DNA from 3 places in the Collimonas arenae genome. Region 3 is predicted to be linked to each of the others. Evidence: predicted binding sites of a transcription regulator. Region 3 holds the regulator's gene; each other region holds the start of a gene.
What was found. Region 3 encodes HrcA, which represses chaperone genes, less so after heat shock. Its sites were predicted from a motif close to TTAGCACTCNNNNNNNNNGAGTGCTAA; they were not measured.

Region 1 (7,911 bases), 1.4 Mb from region 3:
ATTGCCTGCTGTGCGCTGCCTTGTGCCTGCTGGCTGATGTCGACGATCCTGCTTACGAAAATTTCACAGTGGTTAACCAGGCGGTCACCGCGGTATCTTCCGATCCGCAAATGGCCCACGCCAAGGGCATGGTGAATGCCGTGTTGCGCCGCTTCCTGCGCGAACGTGAAGCGCTGGTGGCGGCCGCCGTCAAGTCGCCGTTCGCCTTGTGGAATTATCCGGTGTGGTGGATCGACCGCATGCGGGCAGCCTATCCCGAACATTGGCAGTCCATCCTGACAGCCGGAAATACGCCACCGCCGCTGACCTTGCGCGTCAACCGCCGTAAGACTTCAACAGCTGCCTATCTGGAAGCCCTGGCCAGCCACAATATCGGTGCACGCCAGATCGGCGTCGACGCTATCCGCCTGGATGTAGCCATGCCGGTGACGCAGATTCCCGGCTTTGACGACGGCCTGGCTTCGGTCCAGGACGCAGCGGCGCAACTGGCGGCGGCGCTGCTGGATGTGCAGGATGGCATGCGGGTACTGGATGCCTGCGCCGCTCCTGGCGGCAAAACCTGCCATATCCTGGAGACGGCCGAGGTCGAACTGACCGCACTGGATAACAATCCCAAACGTTTGCAACGCATCACCCAAAACCTGCAGCGCCTGCAATTGCAGGCCACGCTGCAATTGGGCGACGCCAGCCTCGGCGGCGACGGCAAGGACTGGTGGGACGGCAAGCCCTTCGACCGCATCCTGGCCGACGTGCCCTGCACCGCCTCCGGCATCGTCCGACGTCATCCGGATATACGCTGGTTGCGGCGCAAGACCGATACCGAGCAACTAGCAACACTTTCAGCAAAGATTCTGGACAATCTTTGGCAGATGCTACGACCCGATGGTAAATTGCTGCTGGTAACATGTTCCGTCTGGCCACAGGAGTCCGAGGCCCAAGCCGTCGCATTTGCCGAACGCAATAACGCCCGCAGGCTGCCAGCGCCCGGCCAGTTGTTGCCACGGGCCGATGCCGAGCAAGATCACGACGGGCTGTTTTACGCCCTGTTTCAAAAATGATGTAATGAGCACTGCCTGGCGTCAAAAGCGCTTGGCAGTTCCGCCTTCTTGTTGATGAACCATTTTTAACGGATTTTGCTCCGTAACAGATACCAGTGACACGACCATTGCCTCAATTCATCAAATACTGGCTGCTGGCTCTGATGCTAGTTCTGTCTTTCAGCCACGCGTCCAGCTTTGCTTCTGACGGCGTTGAATTGAGCCAGGCCCATATCGAAGCCGGCGACGATGGCTACCGGCTGTCGGCGACCTACTCATTCGATCTGAACCGCGGGCTGGAAGATGTAGTCAACCGTGGCGTTGCCCTCTATTTTACGACTGACGTCGAACTGACCCGGCCTCGCTGGTACTGGTTCGATGAAAAAGCAATCACTGCAACCCAGACTATCCGCCTGCAATACAACGTCATCACACGGCGTTATAACGTCGGCATCAACGGCAGCTTGCAACAAAATTTCAATACCCTCGACGATGCGCTGTCACTGATCCGCCGGCCAAGCCGCTGGCTGATCGCCGATAAGAGCGCCCTCACGACCGGCGAGGTGTACCGGGTCGCCGTACGCATGAGGCTGGACCTGGGCCTGCTGTCCAAACCGTTCCAGGTCAATGCGCTCAACAATAGCGACTGGAACTTTTCTTCCGACTGGAAGAACTTCAACTACAAGGCTGAATAACCGTGCCGCGCGCGCTACGCTATCTGCTGGTGATCGGCGGCGCCATCGTCAGCATCCTCCTGTTCCTGCTGTCGTCGGCATCCTCCAATTCCGATTTTTTCGATAAACATTATTCCTGGCTGCTCGGCTTGAATGCGCTGGTGGCCGTGGCTTTGTTCATGCTGGTTTGCCTGCTGCTCGGCCGTCTCTATAGTCGCTATAAACGTGGCAAGTTCGGCTCCAGGCTGACGGCCAAACTAGTGTTCATGTTCGCCTTGATCGGCATCTTGCCGGGCGTGGTGATTTATCTGGTGTCGGTCCAATTTGTCTCGCGCTCGATCGAATCCTGGTTTGATGTCCACGTCGAGTCAGCCTTGCAATCCGGTTTGAACTTGAGCCACGCTGCGCTTGAGTCATCTCTCAGCGACCTCAGCGCCAGGGCGCGTACTCTGGCGGGCGAATGGTCGGACCTGTCGAATTCTGCGCAGGCAACCCAGCTCGGCCGCCTTAGCGACCAGAATCTGGAAGCGTCGATTGTCACCGCCAAAGGCGAAGTTATCGCCTCCGTCGGCGGTCATCTGGGAACGCTGGTGCCCAATCTGCCGACACCCGCCATGTTGCAACAGGCCAGGTTATCGCGCGGTTACGCCGCAACCGACAGCGGACCGGACAGCAGCGGTGCCGACAACGGCAGCAACGACCTGCTCCTCCATGTGGTGGTGGAAATCCCGCCACCGTTGAAAAGTTCGTCTCTGCAGAACGAAACGCATTTCCTGCAAATGATACAGCCGGTTCCATCCTATCTGGCGACCAATGCAGATGCGGTGGCTTCCGCGTATACCGAGTATCAGGAGCGTTCGTTGGGCCGCTCCGGCCTGCGCAAGATCTATCTTGTAACCTTGACGCTGACGCTGCTGCTGGCAGTGTTCGGCGCCATCGCCAGCGCCTTCCTGATTGCAACCGATCTGGCCAAACCTTTGCTGTTGCTGGCGGAAGGCACCAAGGCAGTGGCAGAAGGCAATCTGTCGCCGCGACCGATTGTAGCCACCTCGGATGAACTCGGTACCCTGACCCAGTCGTTCAACCTGATGACGCGCCAGTTATATGATGCCCGCGGTGCGGTGGAGAAAAACCGCACTGAACTGGAAAACGCCAAAGCCTATCTGGAGTCGGTGCTGGCCAACATGTCTGCCGGCGTGATGGTGCTGGACGGTGATTTCCGGCTGGTCAGCAGCAACCAGTCGGTGGCGCGCATCCTGCAGTACGATTTTTCACCGCATATTGGTCAACCGCTCAACATCATTGACGGCCTGGCGCACTTTGCCGAAATCATCACCGACGCCTTCTCCGAACAGAATGCGCAATTCGCCACCGGGAAGATCGGCCCCGAACTGCTGCACTGGCAACAGCAGATAGAAATTCCGCGACGGGTCGACAGCGTCGAGACCAATGATAGCGACGACATCACTCTGCTCGCGCGCGGCTCGCGCCTGCCGGTCGAAAGCCGGACCGGTTACGTGGTGGTGTTCGACGATATATCCGATGTCATTTCCGGTCAGCGCTCGATTGCCTGGGGCGAAGTGGCGCGCCGCCTGGCGCATGAAATCAAGAATCCGCTGACCCCGATCCAGCTGTCCGCCGAGCGCTTGCAGATGAAACTGGAAGACAAGCTGATGCCGCAGGATGCGACAATCCTGAAAAAAAGCACCGACACGATCGTCAACCAGGTAGCCGCGATGAAGCGCATGGTGGACGATTTCCGGGACTACGCCAAAACTCCGCCTGCGGTACTGAGCGAGCTGGACCTGAACGTGCTGGTGGCGGAAATACTGCACCTGTATCTGGCCGGTGACGAGCGCGACATGATTCATGCTTCGCTGGCGTCGGACCTGCCAATGGTCATGGGCGACGCCACCCAGCTGCGGCAAGTGATCCACAATCTGCTGCAGAACGCCCAGGACGCCGTCATGGACCGCAGCGACGACCCCCTGCCGCCGCGCATCGACCTGGTGACCGAGCGCGTCAGCTATCAAAGCTCGGACGGCTCATCGCGCACAGCGGTACGGCTGTCGATTACCGATAACGGCGCCGGATTCTCGCCTAAAATACTGGCCAGAGCGTTTGAGCCGTATGTTACCTCGAAGCCGCGCGGCACCGGCCTGGGTCTGCCGATGGTGAAGAAAATTATCGATGAACATGGTGGCCGCATCGATCTGCAGAATCGAAGCGACACAAAGGGCGCAAAAATCCTGATTTTGCTGTTAAAGTTAGCCTGAAGTCATGATTCGATCATAATTTGATGCAGAACATCTGCAAATCGGCAGTTGAGTGATATAGCATGTATCAGTACGCGGAAATAAAACAAAGAGACATCAACAATTTAACTGGGCTATCTGAACGGTCCATACAGTGGGATTTGATGCAACAGGAAATGGGAAGGCAACCGCATGGCTAACATCCTAGTCGTTGACGACGAAATGGGAATTCGGGAATTGCTCTCGGAAATTTTAGGTGACGAGGGGCATGTAGTAACCGCCGCGGAAAATGCACAACAGGCTCGTGAATTTCGTCAGGGTGGCGTACCCGATCTGGTGCTGCTCGATATCTGGATGCCTGACACCGACGGCGTGACGCTGCTCAAGGAATGGCAGCGCGATGGCTTGCTGACCATGCCGGTCATCATGATGTCCGGTCACGCCACTATCGATACCGCGGTCGAAGCAACCCGCATCGGGGCCCTGAATTTCCTGGAAAAACCGATTGCCTTGCAAAAGCTGTTGAAAGCCGTTCAGCAAGGCTTGTCGCAAGGCCCCAAGACTGCCCGCGCGCCGACGCTGTATCCACAACCGACCGCCACCGTCAACGACATGAATGACGTGGTTGTCGCTGCAGGCAGCTTCAACGGCCCGGCTTCCTCCGAAGCCGCACACGCCACCGCGCTGCCATCGGTCGCGGCGTCGTCGGAAAACCTGTTTTCATCTTCGTTCGGCCTGCCACTGCGCGAAGCGCGCGATGCTTTTGAACGCGCCTATTTCGAATACCACCTGATTCGCGAAAGCGGCAGCATGACCAGGGTGGCTGAAAAAACCGGACTGGAACGCACCCACCTGTACCGCAAACTGAAACAACTCGGAGTAGATCCGGGAAAGTTGTCGAAAAAAGGCGGATGACCCTTACCACGCTGGTGTGCGGCAGATCGACGAGCGTCCGCGAGGCGGCGATCTGGTCTGCCCTGCAGGAAGAATTTACGCGCAACGGCGCGCACCTCAGCACCGCACTCATTCTTGAAGGCCTTGCGGACGGCATGTCCGCTCCCGAGTCACTGCCCCCGGTGCTGGAAATCAAACGAATCGCGCCTGGTTGCTTTTGTTGCATTGGTAATCTAACACTACGCGTCACCTTGAACCGCCTGCTGCGCAAACCGCCGCAGCGTTTGTATCTGAGTATCGCCGCCAGCAGTCACCTGCAGCAAATTCGCGATTTTCTCAGCCTGCCGCCTTACGATGCCTATCTTGCAATGACGCCGGACCTGATCGCCTGAACAGCCGGGCACTGTTGTTCGCACTTTCCCTGCGGCTATGCAGCATTTTCCTTCCTCGAGATCGCAACTTTCCAGGGATTTATCCCTCTAAGTGCTTGTACATGGCAATCATAAGAATAATTTCAATAGCAATACTCTATATACATTCTCTAACAAATCCTATTAGCACTCCGTAATAGAGAGTGCTAATATAATCCAGTCAAACGTCTGATCGTTGATCAACCGGCAGCCTGAGCTGGCCGGACAGCAAGGAGAAAGAATGAAGAATCCATCAGTCAACACTGCATTAATGCCAATCGAGACCAATGCCTTGGCGCTCGGCTTTTCCGGTACGCTGGGAAATATTGACGCGTACATCTCGGCGGTAAATCGCTTGCCGATGTTGACACATGATGAAGAAGTTTCCCTGGCAAAACAATTGCGCGACAAAAACGACCTTGGCGCCGCGCAAAAGCTGGTGCTTTCGCATTTGCGCCTGGTGGTGTCGATCGCCCGCGGCTATCTCGGTTATGGCTTGCCACACGCCGACCTGATCCAGGAAGGCAATATCGGCTTGATGAAGGCCGTCAAACGCTTCGATCCGGATCAAGGCGTACGGCTGGTGTCGTATGCAATGCATTGGATCAAGGCGGAAATGCATGAATACATCCTGAAAAACTGGCGCTTGGTGAAGGTTGCCACCACCAAGGCCCAGCGCAAACTGTTTTTCAATTTGCGCAGTCACAAGGAAGGCCTGGACGCGATGACGCCGTCGCAGGTTGATGCTTTGGCCAAGACCTTGAACGTCAAGCGCGAAGAAGTGATTGAAATGGAAACGCGCCTGACCGGCCGCGACATCGCATTGGATGCGCCGACTGACGACGACGATGAGAAATTCGCACCAATTGCCTATCTGTCATCTGAATTGCAAGAACCGACCAAGGTGCTGGAAGCGCAGCGCTATGACCGCATGCAATCGGAAGGCCTCGAGTCTGCTCTGAGCAAGCTGGATGAACGTTCACGGCGCATCGTCGAAGCGCGCTGGCTGGCCAACGACGACGGTTCCGGCGCCACCTTGCATGAGCTGGCGGACGAGTTTGGCGTATCCGCAGAACGGATACGGCAGATTGAAGCAGTCGCGCTGAAGAAGATGAAGGGTTCGTTGGCGGCGTTTTCCTGATCAGCGAAACTTGGCAAGACGCATCAGCCCGCATTGCCGATGTATAGGCAAGGCCAGATATAGCTCCCTCCAACCACTCGGTTCAGGGAGCTTTATTTTTGCTCCGGGTGCTACACTATTGCTTCCATGCAAACACGCCCCACGAACTCCACCGACTCCCTCTATCGCCAGGCAATGGCAGATGAGTTCCATTCATTGGCGCCTGAACTGCAACTCTTCCATAGCTTGGCCGGGCGAGTCACCTTGCCTGGCCGATGCACGGTCAAAGGCCCACATACGACGATCGGACGCCTGTTCGGCAAACTATTCGCTCTTCCCAAGGCGACAACTGAAACCGACTTCTGGTTCGAACTGGATGCCGATACCCGGCAAGAGACGTGGCGTCGCCACTTTCCTGGCCGGTCGATGACCTCGCAGATGCGCATCCGGTCCGGCAGCCTGGTCGAGAGCCTGGGCCCGGTAGATTTGCATTTTCAACTCAGCGTCCTTCAGGGGCAGCTACGCATGATCATCCAGCGCATCACATTTTGCGAACTTCCTTGCCCGAAATTTCTGCTGCCTTCGATACTGGCCGAGGAAACCGGCGCGGGAGGAAAACTGTATTTCAACGTCGCGGCGACTCTGCCGCTGGTTGGGATACTGGCTGAATATCGGGGTTATCTGGATCTGGAACAAGCGTGGGCGATAGCATGATTATCGTGTTCGACGCCAAATGTCTGATTTGCTCGACATGGGTGCAATTCCTGTTGAAGCACGACCGGCGCCGGGTGTTCCGGTTTGCATCGATGCAATCAAGCGCCGGCGTTGCTTTGCTGACCCAAGCCGGATTGAGTGTCACCAGGCTTGAAACCCTATTGCTTGTCGACGGCGAACGCAGCTATCAGCATACCGCTGCGATTTTCAGGGTGCTGCATCAACTGGGATTTCCTTGGAAGCTGGCATGGATCATATGGCCGTTACCGGCCTTTATACGGGATGGCGCCTATCGCTGGATAGCACGTAACCGCTATCGCCTGTTTGGCAGCAGCGAGTCGTGTTTTCTGCCCGCCGCCAAAGATCGTCTCCGTTTCGTAGAGGACATGTCTGAGATTATCTGAGATTGAAGGCGCTACAATGCAAAAGGCAGGATCGCAATCAAGCGATCCTGCCTTTTTAGTTGTCGCTGGGGACTGAGTCGCCCCGGGTCACTGAAGCAACAATTTCAAATCATGCGCAACCGGCTCAGGTCCCTGTCCATGGCGTATGAACAGGCGGATGTGGCCTTCAGGATCAAACACATAGCTGCCAGCCGTGTGATCCATGCTGTAACTGCCCGGAGTCTTGCCCGGTACTTTCTGATAGAACACGCGGAATTCCTTGGCCACCTTTTCGGTCGCTGCCGCATCGCCATACAAGCCCACAAAACTTGGATCAAATGCTGGCACATACTTGGATAGCAGTTCTTGCGTATCGCGCTCCGGATCGACTGTTACGAACAATACCTGTACCTTGCTCGCCAGC
Region 2 (7,911 bases), 160 kb from region 3:
ATATCCAGCGGCGTCGCTTTCAGGCCAGCATCGGCTTTCAGCTTCAGCAAACCTTGCGTCTGCAACAGCAACAGGGCACGGCCGCCGTTGGTCGGATCATTCGGAATGCCGATACGCGCGCCGTTTTTCAGGTCCTTGAGCGATTTGATTTTCTTCGAGTACACGCCCATCGGGAAAGTGATGGTGTAGCCGACATTCACCAGCTTGTATCCGCGATCCTTGATCTGCGCTTCAAGGTAAGGCAGATGCTGATAGCTGTTGGCATCCAGGTCACCTGCGGCCAATGCTGCGTTGGGCTGCACATAGTCGCTGAATTCGACGATCTGGATGTTCAAGCCGTCCTTGGCCGCCACTTTCTTGACGACTTCCATGATCTGCGCGTGCGGGCCGCCGGTAACTCCGATCTTGATCGGCTTGTCTTGCGCCGAGGCCGCAAAAGGAGCCGCGCCGAAACCAGCGATCACGCTCAGTCCGGCAAAAAATTGTATTAATTGACGACGATTCATTTTCTTCCTTTCAAAAATCATGACGAATCCTGTGTAGCAAAGCTGTCCAGGATTTCAACAATCAGCGATGGCTGAGGCGGCGCACCAGGATGTCGCCCAGTGTCTGTACCAGCTGCACAAACACAATCAATATCACTACCACCAGCAGCATCACCTCAGGCAAGAAACGCTGATAGCCATAGCGTATCCCCAGGTCACCCAGCCCGCCGCCGCCAATCGCGCCGGCCATCGCAGAGTAACCTACCAGGCTCACAAACGTAATCGTCAGGCCGGCCACAATTCCCGCGAACGCTTCTGGCACCAATACCTTGTAGACGATTTGCCAGGTAGTCGCTCCCATCGCCTGCGCTGCTTCGATCAAGCCGCGGTCGACCTCGCGCAAGGCGGTTTCCACCAGCCGCGCGATGAAGGGCGCGGAAGCAATCGTCAAAGGTACGATCGCGGCTGCGGTGCCGATCGAGGTGCCGACGAAAAAACGGGTGAAGGGAATCACCGCTACCAGCAAGATGATGAATGGCGTCGAGCGGACGGCATTCACGATCAGCCCCGCAACGCGGTTGAAAATCGGATGCGGCAAAACGCCTTCGCGGCCGGTCAGGTGGAGGGCAATTCCCAGCGGCACGCCAAGCAGGGCGCCGAGGATGCCGGAGATGCCGACCATCATCAGGGTTTCCCCGAATGACGATAAAAACAGATCAAGCATTTCAGATGACATGGTTCAATTCCTCGACGGTGACGCCCTGGGCGGTCAGATAAGCCATGGCGGCCTGGATGTTTTCAGTGGTGCCGTTGGCCAGGATCGCTAGCGAGCCAAACGCTTGTCCTTGTATTTCATCAATCTGGCCATGCAAGATATTGAAATCCAGGTCGAACTTGCGCACCGCTTCCGACAGCAAAGGCTGGTCGACGCCAGAGCCCGTAAATGCAAAGCGGAACAGATGATCGGTGCCGCTGCCGGCGTCGCTTTGCGCCAGCCGTGCTCGCAGGCGCTGCAATACGCCTTGCGGCAGCTCCTGCGCTATCACATCGCCAATCAGGGCGCGCGTCACCTCATGCTTAGGCGAACGGAACAGCTCCAGCACTTCACCGGTTTCAATCACTTCGCCGCTTTCCATTACCGCCATGCGGTCGCAGATCATCTTGATGACTTCCATCTGATGCGTGATCAGGACGATGGTCAGGCCCAGCTCACGATTGATTTTGCGCAGCAGCTCCAGGATGGAGCGCGTGGTTTCCGGATCAAGCGCAGAAGTGGCTTCATCCGACAGCAAGACTTTCGGCTCATTGGCCAATGCACGTGCAATACCGACACGCTGCTTTTGGCCGCCGCTGATTTGCGCCGGATAACTATCCTTGAGCGCGGTCAGGCCGACCAGCTCCAGTAGCGGCGTGACCTTCTTCGCAATCTCTGCCTTGGATAGGCCAGCCAGCTCCAGCGGCAGCGCGATATTGTCGTAGACGGTACGCGACGACAGCAGGTTGAAATGCTGGAAAATCATGCCGATCTCGCGCCGTGCGCTGCGCAACTGCTCTGCGTTGAGCGTAGTCATGTCTTTGCCGTCGACAATAATGGCGCCGGAAGTAGGGCGGTTCAGCAGGTTAAGGCAACGCACCAGCGTGCTTTTGCCGGCGCCGCTGCGGCCGATGATGCCGAAGATCTCGCCCTTGCGGATCGCAAGGCTAACATCGCGCACCGCATCGACCGGCCCGCGTGCGCCATTGAAGCGCTGGGTGACTGCTTTGATTTCTATCATTTCAGAATGAAAAAAGGCAGCTGATTGCATAAACATCAACAATCTCGCCGCCATTATGTTTTTTTAGTAGGTGCCTATTTTATAAGCGTTTGTTACACATGGGAAGGAACATTTAGACATGGCTTTATAACCGCCAAGTATATGCATCTGTATTGAGCACGCAAAATCTCGAACCGGGGGCTTCAATAGAAAAAGCCCACGATGGTTACCCATCGCAGGCTTTTCAAAGCAGGACAACGGACCGGATATACCGGCCCCGCCGCAATTACATCATGCCGTCCATACCGCCCATGCCACCCATACCGCCCATGCCGCCTGGCATGCCGCCAGCCGACTTGTCTTCTGGCAGTTCAGCGATCATTGCATCGGTAGTCAGGATCAGGCCGGCAACCGAAGCAGCATTTTGCAATGCCGAACGGGTAACCTTGGCTGGGTCCAGAACGCCCAGTTCAACCAGGTCGCCGTAGGTGCCGTTGGCAGCGTTGTAACCGTAGTTACCTTTGCCAGCCAAGACTGCGTTGATCACAACCGATGGCTCGTCGCCAGCGTTGAATACGATTTGACGCAGCGGCTCTTCGATCGCGCGCAGCACGATCTTGATGCCGGCTTCCTGGTCGGCGTTTTCGCCTTTCAGGTCCTTGACTGCAGCACGTGCGCGCAGGAATGCAACGCCGCCGCCTGGCACAACGCCTTCTTCCACTGCTGCACGGGTAGCGTGCAGGGCATCTTCAACGCGTGCTTTCTTTTCTTTCATTTCAACTTCGGTTGCAGCACCAACGCGGATCAGCGCAACGCCGCCGGCCAGCTTGGCAACGCGTTCTTGCAGTTTTTCACGGTCGTAATCCGAAGAAGCTTCTTCGATTTGCGCACGGATTTGCTTGACGCGTGCTTCGATAGTGATGGCTTCGCCAGCACCGTCGATGATGGTAGTGTTTTCCTTGCTGATTTCGATACGCTTGGCTTGGCCCAGTTCAGCCAGGGTAGCTTTTTCCAGTGTCAGGCCGACTTCTTCAGCGATCACTTGACCACCGGTCAGGATAGCGATGTCTTCCAGCATGGCTTTACGACGGTCGCCGAAACCTGGCGCCTTGACAGCTGCAGTCTTCAGGATGCCGCGGATGTTGTTGACCACCAGAGTAGCCAGTGCTTCGCCTTCGACATCTTCTGCGATGATCAGCAGTGGACGGCCCGACTTGGCGACTTGTTCCAGGATCGGCAGCAGGTCACGGATGTTCGATACTTTTTTGTCGAACAGCAGGACGAACGGATTTTCCAGGGCAACAACTTGTTTCTCTTGGTTGTTGATGAAGTAAGGCGACAGGTAGCCGCGGTCGAATTGCATACCTTCGACGATGTCCAGTTCGTTTTCCAACGACTTGCCATCTTCAACAGTGATCACGCCTTCTTTGCCGACTTTGTCCATTGCCTTGGCAATGATTTCACCGATGTCGGTGTCGGAGTTAGCGGAGATCGAACCAACTTGAGCGATTTCCTTGCTGGTTGTGGTTGGCTTCGACAGAGTCTTGATTTCAGCAACGATGGCGACAACAGCTTTGTCGATACCGCGCTTCAGGTCTGTAGGGTTGAAACCGGCTGCAACGTACTTGAAGCCTTCGCGAACGATAGCTTGTGCCAGCACGGTAGCGGTAGTAGTACCGTCACCAGCGTTGTCGGAAGTCTTGGAAGCAACTTCTTTCACGAGCTGCGCGCCCATGTTTTCCAGCTTGTCTTTCAGTTCGATTTCTTTAGCAACCGAAACGCCGTCCTTGGTCACTGTAGGCGCGCCGAAGCTGCGTTCCAGAACCACGTTGCGGCCCTTAGGACCCAGAGTTACCTTAACTGCGTTAGCCAGGACATTGACGCCGTTGACGATCTTGGCGCGTGCTTCATCGCCGAAAATTACTTGCTTTGCTGCCATGTTTGATTCTCCTGAAAATAGGGGTGAATTCGTTTGTGTAGTGCCCGGATCCGATTAAAAGCGCAGGCGCTGATCAGTCCGGTAATTCCGGTTGAACCGGAATTACTTGCCTTCAACTACGGCAAACAGGTCTTCTTCGCGCATTACCAGATATTCCACGCCGTCGAGCTTGACTGCTTGACCGGAATATTTGCCGAACAGAACGCGATCGCCAACCTTGACTGCCAGCGGACGGACCTTGCCGTCTTCCAGAATCTTGCCGTTACCGACAGCCAGCACTTCACCTTGATCCGGCTTTTCAGCAGCCGCGTCAGGCAGCACGATACCGGATGCAGTTTTGGTTTCCTGGTCGAGACGCTTGACGATAACGCGATCGTGCAAAGGACGAAGATTCATATGTGACTCCTTAAGATTCAACAGGTTATTTGTATTTGCAGCAACATCGCAGCAAAGTGGAACACCACCGTTCTGCTTTGCTATAGAGATGCGCCGCACAGTGACTGGATAGTTCGGGGAGATTGTTAGCACTCTCTCCTAACGAGTGCTAAGTATAGGGACGCTCTGTTGATTTTTCAAGCCCGCATTGCTGTCCGCGAGGATTAATTGTCGGATTTCTTTTAACTCTGAACTTAATTACTCTAACTCTGAACTCTCGTCTCATGTTCTAGGGATAAATGTTTAATTTGTTTGATATTCGACATCAAAAATACATTTCCTCTCTGTCACTGTTCCTTTGCTAGCAGAATTGACCCTATCCAACTGATCCACTCGCCACTGTCGCGCAAAGGCGGCAACCCGGTCGTAGGATCCCTCAAAGCCTAGTACAGATAAATCAGCATGGATCTGTTTTAAGCTGCGCCGCTGTTTTTGAGATTTTGTCGCTTCTGTTTTAAGCCAGGACGAAAGTTTGAAGGCGTACTGATCAAGAGCACTGGGAGTGCGTCGATCCCGATAAGCCGGCTCTACGCTTTCTGAGCGTAGATAGCGTCTGACGGTGTTTCTGGAGATTCCCAAACGCCAGGTAATCTCCCTCAAGGAGACCTGGTCACGAAGGTGCCGGCGCGCGTACGCTCGCTGATAAGACTGCGCTCGAACTGAGCCAATGCGGCCATGATATGAAAAATCAATACTCCGCGTGATGAGTTGGTATTGATTGATTCCATCATTGAGGCGAATTGGATTTTGCGGCTATCGAGGTGTGTGATCAGATCAATCAGCTTGCTCTGTGAGCGACCGAGCCGATCTAGTCGCCACACTATCAGTGAATCTCCGGGAGCCAGTTTATCCAGCGCTGCATCCAGACCTGGTCGAGAGAAATCGGCTTCCGAGATGCCTTGATCGGTGGATATTCGCTCACATCCTGCGCGCGTCAGTGCGTCGATCTGAAGTTGCAGATTTTGCTCATCGGTCGACACACGCGCATACCCAATGCTCACATTTTTACCTGAGCGTCCGGCACCAACTGCGGGTGACAGGCGATGTTCTTGTGCAATGCCAGAGGATTGAAATATGGCGTCGCTTCCCGGCGGCATTCTGGCTAGGAATTGACTAGTTTCATTTCGTGCTTCAAAGGGTTGAGAGCAGAGCGCTTTGGCAAACGCTCCGCTTTAACTTTCTGCGAGCGAACTGACGTCACCGATAACTTGCTATTCAGGTCATTACCTTTTGGATTTTGATTCAATGGAATTGACCGGTATTCGCACGATGCTGGAGAGAGCACGCAGGACATGCAATCTCGGCTCAAAAATGCGTCATCAATGAAGCGCAATTTCTTTCCCAAAAAGAAGATTGTTGTGGGTGGTTAATTTGAGGGGAGTTTGCCCAATTGTATTGGACAAAATGGTTGATCTTATGAGTGTGCATGAGGCGGGCCACGCGATGTTTACCACAGGTCTCTCCGGCTTCACGCGGATCACCAAAGACGCGTCGCACTCCATATAGACACGTACCAATGAAATAGGGTCTGCTTCAAAGAAGGCGTAAATGTTTCTTACGGAATTTATTTGAAAACAATTGCAAACTACATTTTTTAACATTGGACTATGTCGATTCATTTCGGTGATGATACGCGCGTATTCAAATACCAAATGCAAACACATTTTGCTAATTGCGAACAGGCCTTAGTGCTTGAGTGGCAGCAAGCTTCATAGGGTTGGTACTATAGGATTGACAATTTCATGTTTTTTTTGAGAAGCACACATTTAAAGCTGGCGACAATAGCGAGCCTGATTTCTTTGCTCGCAGCATGTGCATATGCGCCAGGGATGCATATGAGCGAGCAGGTTGAATCGGACCGGAAAGCGATCGGCTCGGTGCCGACGATCATGCCGATCACTGCGCAACTGGTGCAGGACGAGCGGGTGCTGCGTGAACGGAAAACGGGACAAGACCTCAGTCTGCTGATTACCAAGGCGACGCCATACCGCATAGCGAGCGGCGATATTCTGTCGGTCGTGGTGTGGGATCATCCGGAACTGTCGACGCCGGCGATGGCTACACCGAATGCCTCATCTAGCATAGACAGCGGCACTACGCCGCCGGGCTATGTCATCGATAGCAATGGTTTGGTGCAATTCCCATATATTGGGCCGACCAAACTGGCCGGCCTGACCGAGCAGCAAGCGCGCGATCTTTTGGCTGGAAAACTGGCGCGCTACGTCAAGAAGCCTGACCTGACCTTGCGCGTGCAGGCTTATCGCAGCCAGCGCGTCTATATCGAAGGCGAAGTGAAAACACCGGGGATCCAGCCCATCACTGATATTCCCATGACCTTGCCGCAAGCGCTTAACAGTGCCGGCGGCATCTTGCCTAGCGGCGATCAAAGCCAGATCAGCATCAACCGCGGTGGCAAGAGCTACCGTATCGACCTGCCGCTGCTGCTGCAACACAAGGTCGATCTGGCCGGCATCATGCTAGATAACGGCGATGTGGTGAATGTACTGGCACGGGAAGAAAGCAAAGTCTTTGTGCTAGGCGAAGTCAGCAAGCCGGTCACGCTGACGTTGCGCAATGGCCGCCTGAGCCTGAATGAAGCGTTGGGAGAGGCCGGCGGAGTTAATGTGCTGAGCAGCAATGCCGGCAGCGTATACGTGGTGCGCAATGCCGGCGCGGACAAGCCGCTGGTATACCACCTCGACGCCAGTTCACCTGTAGCTTTCGCACTGGCGGAGAACTTTGAATTGCAAGCGAAGGACGTGGTGTATGTAGACGCTTCCAAGCTGGCGGCGTGGAGCCGGGTGATGAGCTTGATTCTGCCAAGCGCGCTATCCGTTACCAACGCGGTGCAGGCGGGAAAATGATCGATCACATACTGGTAGTCTGCATCGGCAATATCTGTCGTAGCCCGATGGCGGAAGCCTTGCTGAGACGTGATTTTCCGCAGAAAACCATACGTTCGGCCGGGATCGGTGCGCTGGTGGGACATGCGGCTGATCCGTCCGCGGTGCGCATTATGCAGCAGCAGGGCATCGATATCCAGGCGCACCGAGCACAGAGCCTGGCCGGCTGGATGATCAGCCAAGCCAATCTGATCCTGACCATGGAGCGGGACCAAAAACGGCATATCGAGATGCTGTACGCGTCGGCTAAGGGCAAGGTATTACTGCTCGGCGAAACAGGAAAATATGAAATTCCTGATCCCTATAAGGAAGATTTCGCTAGTTTTCAGCGGACCTATCAGTTGATCGCGCAAGGGGTGGGCGAACTGTCTAGAAAAATCCAGCGTACTGAAGAA
Region 3 (7,911 bases):
CATGCTTGCGCGTGGTGGCGGTGATTTCCAGGCCGCCCAGCATGCGGGCGATTTCTTCGATCCGATTCTTGGCATCAAGGCCATCGATCGCCGATACCGTCTTGTTGCCCTGACTTTGCTTGCTCACCTGGAAATGCTGGTTGGCCTGGCTGGCGACCTGCGGCAAGTGGGTGACGCACAGTACCTGGCGATCCTGGCCCAGACGTTTCAACAGGCGTCCCACGACTTCGGCTACCCCGCCGCCGATACCGCTATCGACTTCGTCGAAAATCAGGGTCGGGGTAGCGGTCGAGCTAGAGGTAATCACCGAAATCGCCAGCGCAATACGCGCCAGCTCGCCGCCGGAGGCCACTTTAGCCAATGGCCGCGGCGCCACGCCAGCATGGCCTGCCACTAAAAATTCCACTTGTTCGACGCCGTAGCTGGCCGGCTCGCAGGCATTCAACGCAACCGCAAAACGGCCGCCGCTCATGCTCAGGTCTTGCATGGCGGCGGTCACCGCCGCGCCCAGCGCCTGCGCCGCCTTGGCCCGTGCTTTCGACAGCTTCTGCGCCAGCGCCAGATACGCAGCTTTCAATTTTTCTTCTTGCGCGCGCATGGCGTCGAGGTCGCTGGCATTCGCCAGCTGGCGCAATTGCACCGACAGCGTCTCCAGCTCCTGCGGCAATTCGTCCGGCGCCAGGCGGAACTTGCGCCCGGCCGAATGGATCGCTTCCATCCGGTCTTCCACCTGATGCAGACGCGCCGGATCGAGCTCGACCCGACTCAGGTAATCATTGAGCGCATACACCGCTTCCTGCAACTGGATCCGGGCCGGCTCCAGCGCTTCCAGCACCGGTTTGAGGCTGCTGTCGACATCTACCAGCTTGCCGATTTTCTGGTTCAGCGCCGATAGCTGCGACAACATCGGCGGCGTATCGTTTGCATCGTTTTCGGAAATCACATTGAGCGCTTCCTGCGCGCCCTCGATCAGGCTGGCGGCATGCGACAAGCGGCTATGTTCGTTGGTAATTTCATCCCACTCTCCCGGCTTGACCGCCAGCTTTTCGAGCTCACCGACCTGCCATTCCAGCCGCTCGCGTTCCAGCAAGACATTCTTGGCATTGGTTTCAAACTCTTCGCGCTGACGCGCCAGCGAACGCCAGCTTTTGAAGGCGGCGGCCAGCGCCAGCAAGTCATCCGACAAGCCGGCTTGTCCGTCCAGCAAGAGCCGTTGCGCGTCGTTCTTCAGCAAGGACTGATGGGCGTGCTGGCCGTGGATGTCGACCAGCATTTCTCCCAGCTCACGCAGTTGCCCGGCAGTCGCCGCCACGCCGTTGATGAAGGCTTTTGAACGACCGGCATTGTCGATCACGCGCCGCATCAGAATCACACCGTCTTCGCTTGCGAATTCATTGCGCTCCAGCCAGCCTACCGCATCCGTATCGGCGCCGTCGGCCATGACGAATTCGGCGGTCACATCAGCCTTGGCCGCGCCTTCGCGCACCACGCTGGCGTCGCCACGACCTCCCAGCGCCAGCGCCAGTGCATCGATCAGGATCGATTTGCCGGCGCCGGTTTCGCCGGTGAATACGGTAAAGCCAGCGGCGAACTCAAGCTCGATGGCATCGACAATGACAAAATCGCGAATGGAAAGTGTGCGCAGCATGGAAGTCTGGGAATGGCTCAAAAATGGATGTCGAATAGTGCGGACCAGCCACCGGCAACGGTGGCCAAGTCGCAAGGAAAATACAGCAACAGCTTACATGACCAGTATCTTACTTCAGCTGCCCGTCGCGTGAGGGATACTCGTTCCAGTGCAGTTTTTGCCGCAAGGTATCGTAATAGCTCCAGCCGGCCGGATGCAGAAAGGTGATGGTGTGCTCGGAACGCCGGATCAGGATGCGGTCGCCGTGCTGCAGGCTGGCCAGCGTCTGCATGTCGAAATTGACGCTGAGGTCACGGCCATTGACGATCTCGATCACGATTTCACTGCTGTCCGGAATCACGATCGGCCGGTTCGACAGCGCATGCGGCGCAATCGGCACCAGCACCATGCCGCCCAGCGAGGGATGTAGCAAAGGCCCGCCTGCCGACAAGGCATAGGCGGTGGAACCGGTCGGCGTCGCCACGATCAGGCCGTCGGAACGCTGGTTATACATGAAACGGCCGTCGACCTCGACCATCAGCTCGGCCATGCCGGAGCCGGCGCCGCGCGCCACCACCACGTCATTAAACGCCAGCGCACTGAAAATTTCCTGGCCGTCGCGTACAACCGAACCTTGCAACAAGCTGCGCCGCTCCGAATCGACCTTCCCGTCCAGCATCTCACCCAGCACCGGTAACATGCGTTCCAGCGAAATATCGGTAATAAATCCCAACCGGCCCTGATTGATACCGATCAAAGGCACGTCATACGGCGCCAGCTGGCGTGCGATGCCCAGCATGGTTCCGTCGCCGCCGACGATAATTGCGGCGTCAGCCTGGCGACCAATCTGCTCAGGCGTCATCGCAGCGATCGGCAACGCGACATTCTGTGCGGTCTCCGTTTCCAGCACCACGTGATGGCCCCGGCCCTGCAGGAAATCGGCGATTTCCGTCAACGACTCAGAAATGCCGGCGGCAAAGTATTTGCCGACGATCGCAATGGTTTTCGGCATAGATTCCGGCAAGTTCGCTGGCGAACCCGCTTGAGAAGGTGAGGATGGTATTTTTTTAGGCCACATGCCGGCGATTAGACCATAATTTAGGCTTGCAATGAAGGATACGCCCAAGGCACTGATGAATAATTCAACACTCCTACCCAGCTCACCGCCAGTCAAGCACGCAGCCATCAAAGCGGTTCTGTTCGATCTCGACGATACGCTGTGGCCAATTGTGCCGGTGATCGCACGCGCCGAACAAGTGCTGTTTGAATGGCTGCAAGCCAACGCCAGTGCGGTCAGCCGCCAATTTACGATTGACAGCTTGCGCCAGCAGCGGCTGGAACTGGTCGCCACCAATCCGGTTTTCAAGTTCGACCTCTGGAAGCTACGCCACGCTGCACTGACCGAGGCGCTCAATCAGGTTGGCGAAGATCCGGCCAAGGCGGATGCGGCAATGGCGGTCTTTTCCGAGGCACGCCATGCCGTGACGCCGTTCAATGACGTCCGACCGGCATTGACCAGCTTGCAACAGCGGCTACCGCTGGGAACGGTATCGAACGGCTTTGCCGATCTTGGCAAAATTGGCCTGGCCAGCCATTTCCAGGCCTCGATCGCCGCCCATAGTTTCGGCAGCGCCAAGCCCGATCCGGCGATTTTTCACGCGGCCTGCGCCGCTCTCAATGTGGCGCCGCAAGAAACCTTGTATGTCGGCGACGATCCCTTGCTGGATGTGGTCGGCGCCCAGCAGGCCGGCTTGCAGGCGGTCTGGATCAATCGTTTTGAGCGCACGCTGCCGGCCGGGATCCAGCCGCAAGCCAGCTGCACCAGCTTGCATGAGCTGGAAACGTGGTTGGACGGCTATCGGACTTAGGTTGAGCGGCTGCAAGAACAAACTGCAGTTCGCTGAAAAAACAGTGTATAAGTGCGTCATAAGCCTCTGCCAAGTCAGCATAGCGTTTTGCACTTGGCGTGGCGCTCGCTAAAATAGACCTATATGCAACTAGATAATCGCGCTCAAACCCTGCTCAAAGCCCTGGTCGAACGGTATATTGCCGACGGCCAGCCGGTCGGCTCGCGGGCCTTGTCAAAAATCTCCGGGCTGGAACTGTCGCCGGCGACGATCCGCAACATCATGGCGGACCTGGAAGAAATGGGTTTTGTCGCCAGTCCCCATACCTCCGCCGGCCGGGTGCCGACGCCACGCGGCTACCGCATGTTTGTCGATACCCTGCTGACGGTCGAACCGATCGACGAAAGCGCACTGGAATCGAAAATGCAGACGCGCCTGCAACCCAACTCGCAACAAAAAATCATTACTAATGCGGCGCAAGTGTTGTCATCTTTATCGCACTTCGCAGGCGTGGTGCTGAGTCCGCGGCGCGAATCGATCTTCCAGCAGATCGAATTCCTGCGACTATCTGAAAAACGTATCCTGCTGGTGATCGTCAGCCCCAACGGCGATGTCCAGAACCGGCTGCTGCTGACGGATGTCGATTACAGCCCGGCCAAGCTGGTGCAGGCCGCCAACTACATCAACCAGCACTATGGCGGCCTCAGTCTTGACGATGTCCGCCTGCGCTTGCAGGGTGAACTGCGCAAGCTGCGCGACGACATGACCTGGCTGATGCAAGCCGCGGTAGAGGCCGGCAGCGACGCCATGAACGACAATAGCGACGAAGTAGTGATTTCGGGCGAACGCAATCTGCTCAGCGTGACCGACCTGTCATCCAACATGGATTCCTTGCGCAAGCTGTTCGACATGTTTGAACAAAAAACCGGCCTGATGCAATTGCTGGATATTTCCGGCAAGGCGACCGGCGTGCAGATTTTCATTGGCGGCGAATCGCAACTGGTGCCGATGGACGAAATGAGCGTGGTGACCGCGCCGTATGAAGTCAACGGCAAGATCGTCGGCACGCTGGGCGTGATCGGACCGACGCGCATGGCCTATGAGCGGGTGATTCCAATTGTGAATATCACCGCAAAATTACTGTCGAATGCGCTCAGCCAAAGCTGATCACAAGACCTAAGAGGCTGTTGCAAATACAGATGGCTAGGCGCACCGACGAAGACAGTACGAGCAGTACGGCCAGGAGGGTGTAGCATGGGTTTCAGACGACAATGTCGTCTGCCTGCGGAACTACCCGGGCTTGCAAGCCCGGGCGCGCCCTGCAAGGGCAACAACGCCAGGTGTGTTTGCAACAGCCTCTAAGAAAATTTTCTCGACATGCATCAGGACGAAGGATTGATCGAATATATCCGCGAACTGCTCGCGCCGCTCGGCGCGGTAAGCGTGCGCAAGATGTTCGGCGGCCATGGCATCTATTACGATGGTTTGATGATCTGCATCGTTATTGATGGCGGCCTTTTTCTCAAGACCGACGAAGAAACCCGGCCTGGATTCAAGGCCGCCGGCTGCGCGCCGTTCATTTACGAAAGTAAAGGGAAACGTGTCGAGATGAGTTACTGGTCCGCGCCCGAAGACGCGATGGACTCGCCTGCCGCGATGACGCCTTGGGCCCGGCTTGCTTATGCTGCCGCGGTACGCAAGGCCAATGCAAAACCCGTGCGCAAACCGCGAAAAAGCTGAAAAAGCTGAAAAAGCTGAAAAAGCTGGCAAATCAGGCTGTCAGCCTTGGCAGTCAAGCCTTCTTCTTGCGGCAATCCCGGCAATGGCCGTACAGCGCCAAGGCGTGATCTGCGATTTCGAAACCATGTTCCTTGGCGACGATCTTCTGGCGCTTTTCGATTTCTTCGTCGTAAAACTCTTCAACCAGACCGCAATCCAGGCAGACCAGATGGTCGTGATGCGAGCCTTCGTTGAGCTCAAAGACGGCTTTGCCAGTTTCAAAGTGATTGCGTTGCAACAGGCCCGCTTGCTCAAATTGCGTCAGCACGCGGTATACAGTTGCCAGACCGACATCAAGATTCTCACTGAGCAAGATCTTATAGACGTCTTCGGCGCTTAGATGACGCACCTCGCTATTCTGGAAGATTTCCAGGATTTTAAGGCGTGGCAATGTGGCTTTAAGGCCGCTGGCTTTTAGTTCGGATGGATTGTTCGGCATGTTTTGGTCACAAATGGATGATCTGCTTTATCATATAGCGTTTTAGCACAGTTGCTCAATCAATTGAGATCCTTATGCGAATGTTGCTCTCCCCTGTCCGTACCTCCGCTTTGACCGCTGCAGTTGTCATCATGACCGCCTTGGCCGGCTGCGCCTCAAAAAATCCATTGCTCGACAATTCCGCGGCAGCGACGCCTGCTGCCGGCAGCAACGCCACGGCCAACGCTGATACCAGCGGGGTTCAAACCATCAAGCATCGCCGTTTCCTGGGTATTTTTTCTCCATATCGCATCGATATACAACAGGGAAATTTTGTCTCCAAGGAAATGTTGGCGCAAGTTAAAGAAGGCATGACCCGCGAACAAGTACGCTTTGCGCTTGGCACGCCGCTCATCACCGATCTGTTCCATGAAGACCGCTGGGATTATGTGTTCCGCCTGCAAAAGGGCAACGGCGAAGTCACCACCAGCCGGGTCAGCGCATTTTTCAACGGAAATCTGCTAGCGCGCATCGATGGCGGCAACCTACCTACCGAAAACGACTATCTGGACCAGATTTCCGGCGGCGCTGCGGAAGCCAAAAAGAGCGTCAAGAATGTCGAAATTGCACCAACGGTGCCTAGCGCGCCTGCGCCTGCCAAAAACTAACGACAACTATTGGGATGAGAGCCGGTTGAATGCCGTGTTGCGGCATTCCGCTCTCCCCCGCAATTTGATGAAGATCCCTTCTTGAGATCGCCGAATTAAAAATGACTAAGATGAAAATAGCCGTTGCAGGCGCCTCGGGACGCATGGGCCGCATGCTGGTCGAAGCAATTCAAAACGCCGATGACGCCGTACTTGCCGGCGCGCTGGGCGTGCCGGATGCGCCGGAACTGGGCAGCGATGCCGCCGCCTTCCTGGGCAAGGCCGCCAATGTCCTGATTGAAGCCGATCTGGCCAAGGGCCTGGCGCAGGCGGATTACCTGATTGATTTCACGCGCCCTGAAGGTACGCTGAAGCATTTGGAATACTGCGCCGCCCACGGCATCAAAATGATTATCGGCACCACCGGTTTCGACGAAGCCGGAAAAGCAGCGATTGCTGAAGCGGCAAAAAAGACCGCCATCGTCTTCGCCCCCAATATGAGCGTCGGCGTCAATGTCACCATGAAGCTGCTGGAACTGGCTGCCAAAAGCTTTTCCCACGGTTACGACATCGAAATCATCGAAGCGCATCATCGGCACAAGGTCGACGCACCGTCCGGCACTGCGCTGAAAATGGGCGAAGTCATTGCTGAAGCGCAGGGGCGCAAGCTGGAAGATGTCGCCGTCTATGCCCGCGAAGGCATCACCGGCGAACGCGATCCGTCATCGATCGGCTTTGCCGCGATTCGCGGCGGTGACATCGTCGGCGACCATACGGTGCTGTTTGCCGGCATCGGCGAACGCATCGAGATCACCCACAAGTCGTCCAGCCGCGTCACCTATGTGCATGGCAGTCTGCGCGCCGCCCGCTTCCTGAACGACAAGAGCACAGGCCTGTATGACATGCAAGATGTGTTGGGCTTGCGCTGATTTGTAATAATAGTGTTGTGACGCCGCATGCCGACGTCACCTCGATTTAACTTCTCGGATCGACGCCATGGATCAATCTCTCGGACTAGCTCGCTACTGGGCCCAAACTGACGCCATCTCCCATTCGGTGGCCTATGTACTGGTGTTGATGTCGATCGTCAGCTGGTTTTATATCCTGTCAAAAACCTGGAGTTCATGGCGCATCCGCAGAAGCGCCGCAGCGCTGGATGATTTCTGGCAGGCGCCGACGCTGGAAGTGGCGATTGCCGGCATCAAGCCTTTCGATTCCGAAAACGTTTATTCGCCCCTGGCCATCCAGTCAGCCGACGCGGCATCAATCAAGCCGCCTGCGCCTGGTACGCCGGCTGCTTCACTAAATGCTGCGTCCGATCCGGGCGAACTGATCACCCGCACCTTGCGCCGTGAAATCAATCGTGTCTCCTCGCGCCTGGAAAGCGGCCTGACCTTGCTCGCGTCAGTAGGTTCGACCGCGCCTTTCGTCGGCCTGTTCGGTACGGTCTGGGGTATTTATCATGCGCTGGAGGCGGTTTCCTCCAGCGGCACTATCCAGATCGACAAAGTGGCAGGCCCGGTGGGTGAAGCGTTGATCATGACCGCACTCGGGCTGGTAGTAGCGATTCCTTCCGTGTTGGCGTATAACGCC

Region 1: the regulator HrcA is predicted to act here: its motif matches at 5,415-5,441, upstream of rpoH (RNA polymerase sigma factor RpoH).
Region 2: the regulator HrcA is predicted to act here: its motif matches at 4,700-4,726, upstream of groES (co-chaperone GroES).

What each region holds. Positions count from the first base shown of each region.
Region 1 is NZ_CP009962.1:698,823-706,733, reverse strand. Features, by position in the region: gene rsmB (16S rRNA (cytosine(967)-C(5))-methyltransferase RsmB) at 1-1,058, shown strand, start outside; gene LT85_RS03105 (DUF4390 domain-containing protein) at 1,154-1,732, shown strand; gene LT85_RS03100 (sensor histidine kinase) at 1,735-3,987, shown strand; gene LT85_RS03095 (response regulator) at 4,159-4,881, shown strand; gene LT85_RS03090 (hypothetical protein) at 4,878-5,252, shown strand; gene rpoH (RNA polymerase sigma factor RpoH) at 5,512-6,411, shown strand; gene LT85_RS03080 (DUF4166 domain-containing protein) at 6,538-7,104, shown strand; gene LT85_RS03075 (thiol-disulfide oxidoreductase DCC family protein) at 7,101-7,508, shown strand; gene LT85_RS03070 (SCO family protein) at 7,596-7,911, opposite strand, start outside.
Region 2 is NZ_CP009962.1:4,776,278-4,784,188, reverse strand. Features, by position in the region: gene LT85_RS21110 (MetQ/NlpA family ABC transporter substrate-binding protein) at 1-506, opposite strand, end outside; gene LT85_RS21105 (methionine ABC transporter permease) at 568-1,221, opposite strand; gene LT85_RS21100 (methionine ABC transporter ATP-binding protein) at 1,211-2,260, opposite strand; gene groL (chaperonin GroEL) at 2,526-4,178, opposite strand; gene groES (co-chaperone GroES) at 4,281-4,574, opposite strand; partial or broken gene LT85_RS27225 (hypothetical protein) at 4,905-5,282, opposite strand; partial or broken gene LT85_RS21085 (recombinase family protein) at 5,234-5,614, opposite strand; gene LT85_RS21080 (polysaccharide biosynthesis/export family protein) at 6,449-7,477, shown strand; gene LT85_RS21075 (low molecular weight protein-tyrosine-phosphatase) at 7,474-7,911, shown strand, end outside.
Region 3 is NZ_CP009962.1:4,940,445-4,948,355, forward strand. Features, by position in the region: gene recN (DNA repair protein RecN) at 1-1,648, opposite strand, end outside; gene LT85_RS21770 (NAD kinase) at 1,758-2,705, opposite strand; gene LT85_RS21775 (HAD family hydrolase) at 2,761-3,495, shown strand; gene hrcA (heat-inducible transcriptional repressor HrcA) at 3,619-4,641, shown strand; gene LT85_RS21785 (TfoX/Sxy family protein) at 4,852-5,214, shown strand; gene fur (ferric iron uptake transcriptional regulator) at 5,267-5,692, opposite strand; gene LT85_RS21795 (outer membrane protein assembly factor BamE) at 5,767-6,339, shown strand; gene dapB (4-hydroxy-tetrahydrodipicolinate reductase) at 6,441-7,247, shown strand; gene LT85_RS21805 (MotA/TolQ/ExbB proton channel family protein) at 7,315-7,911, shown strand, end outside.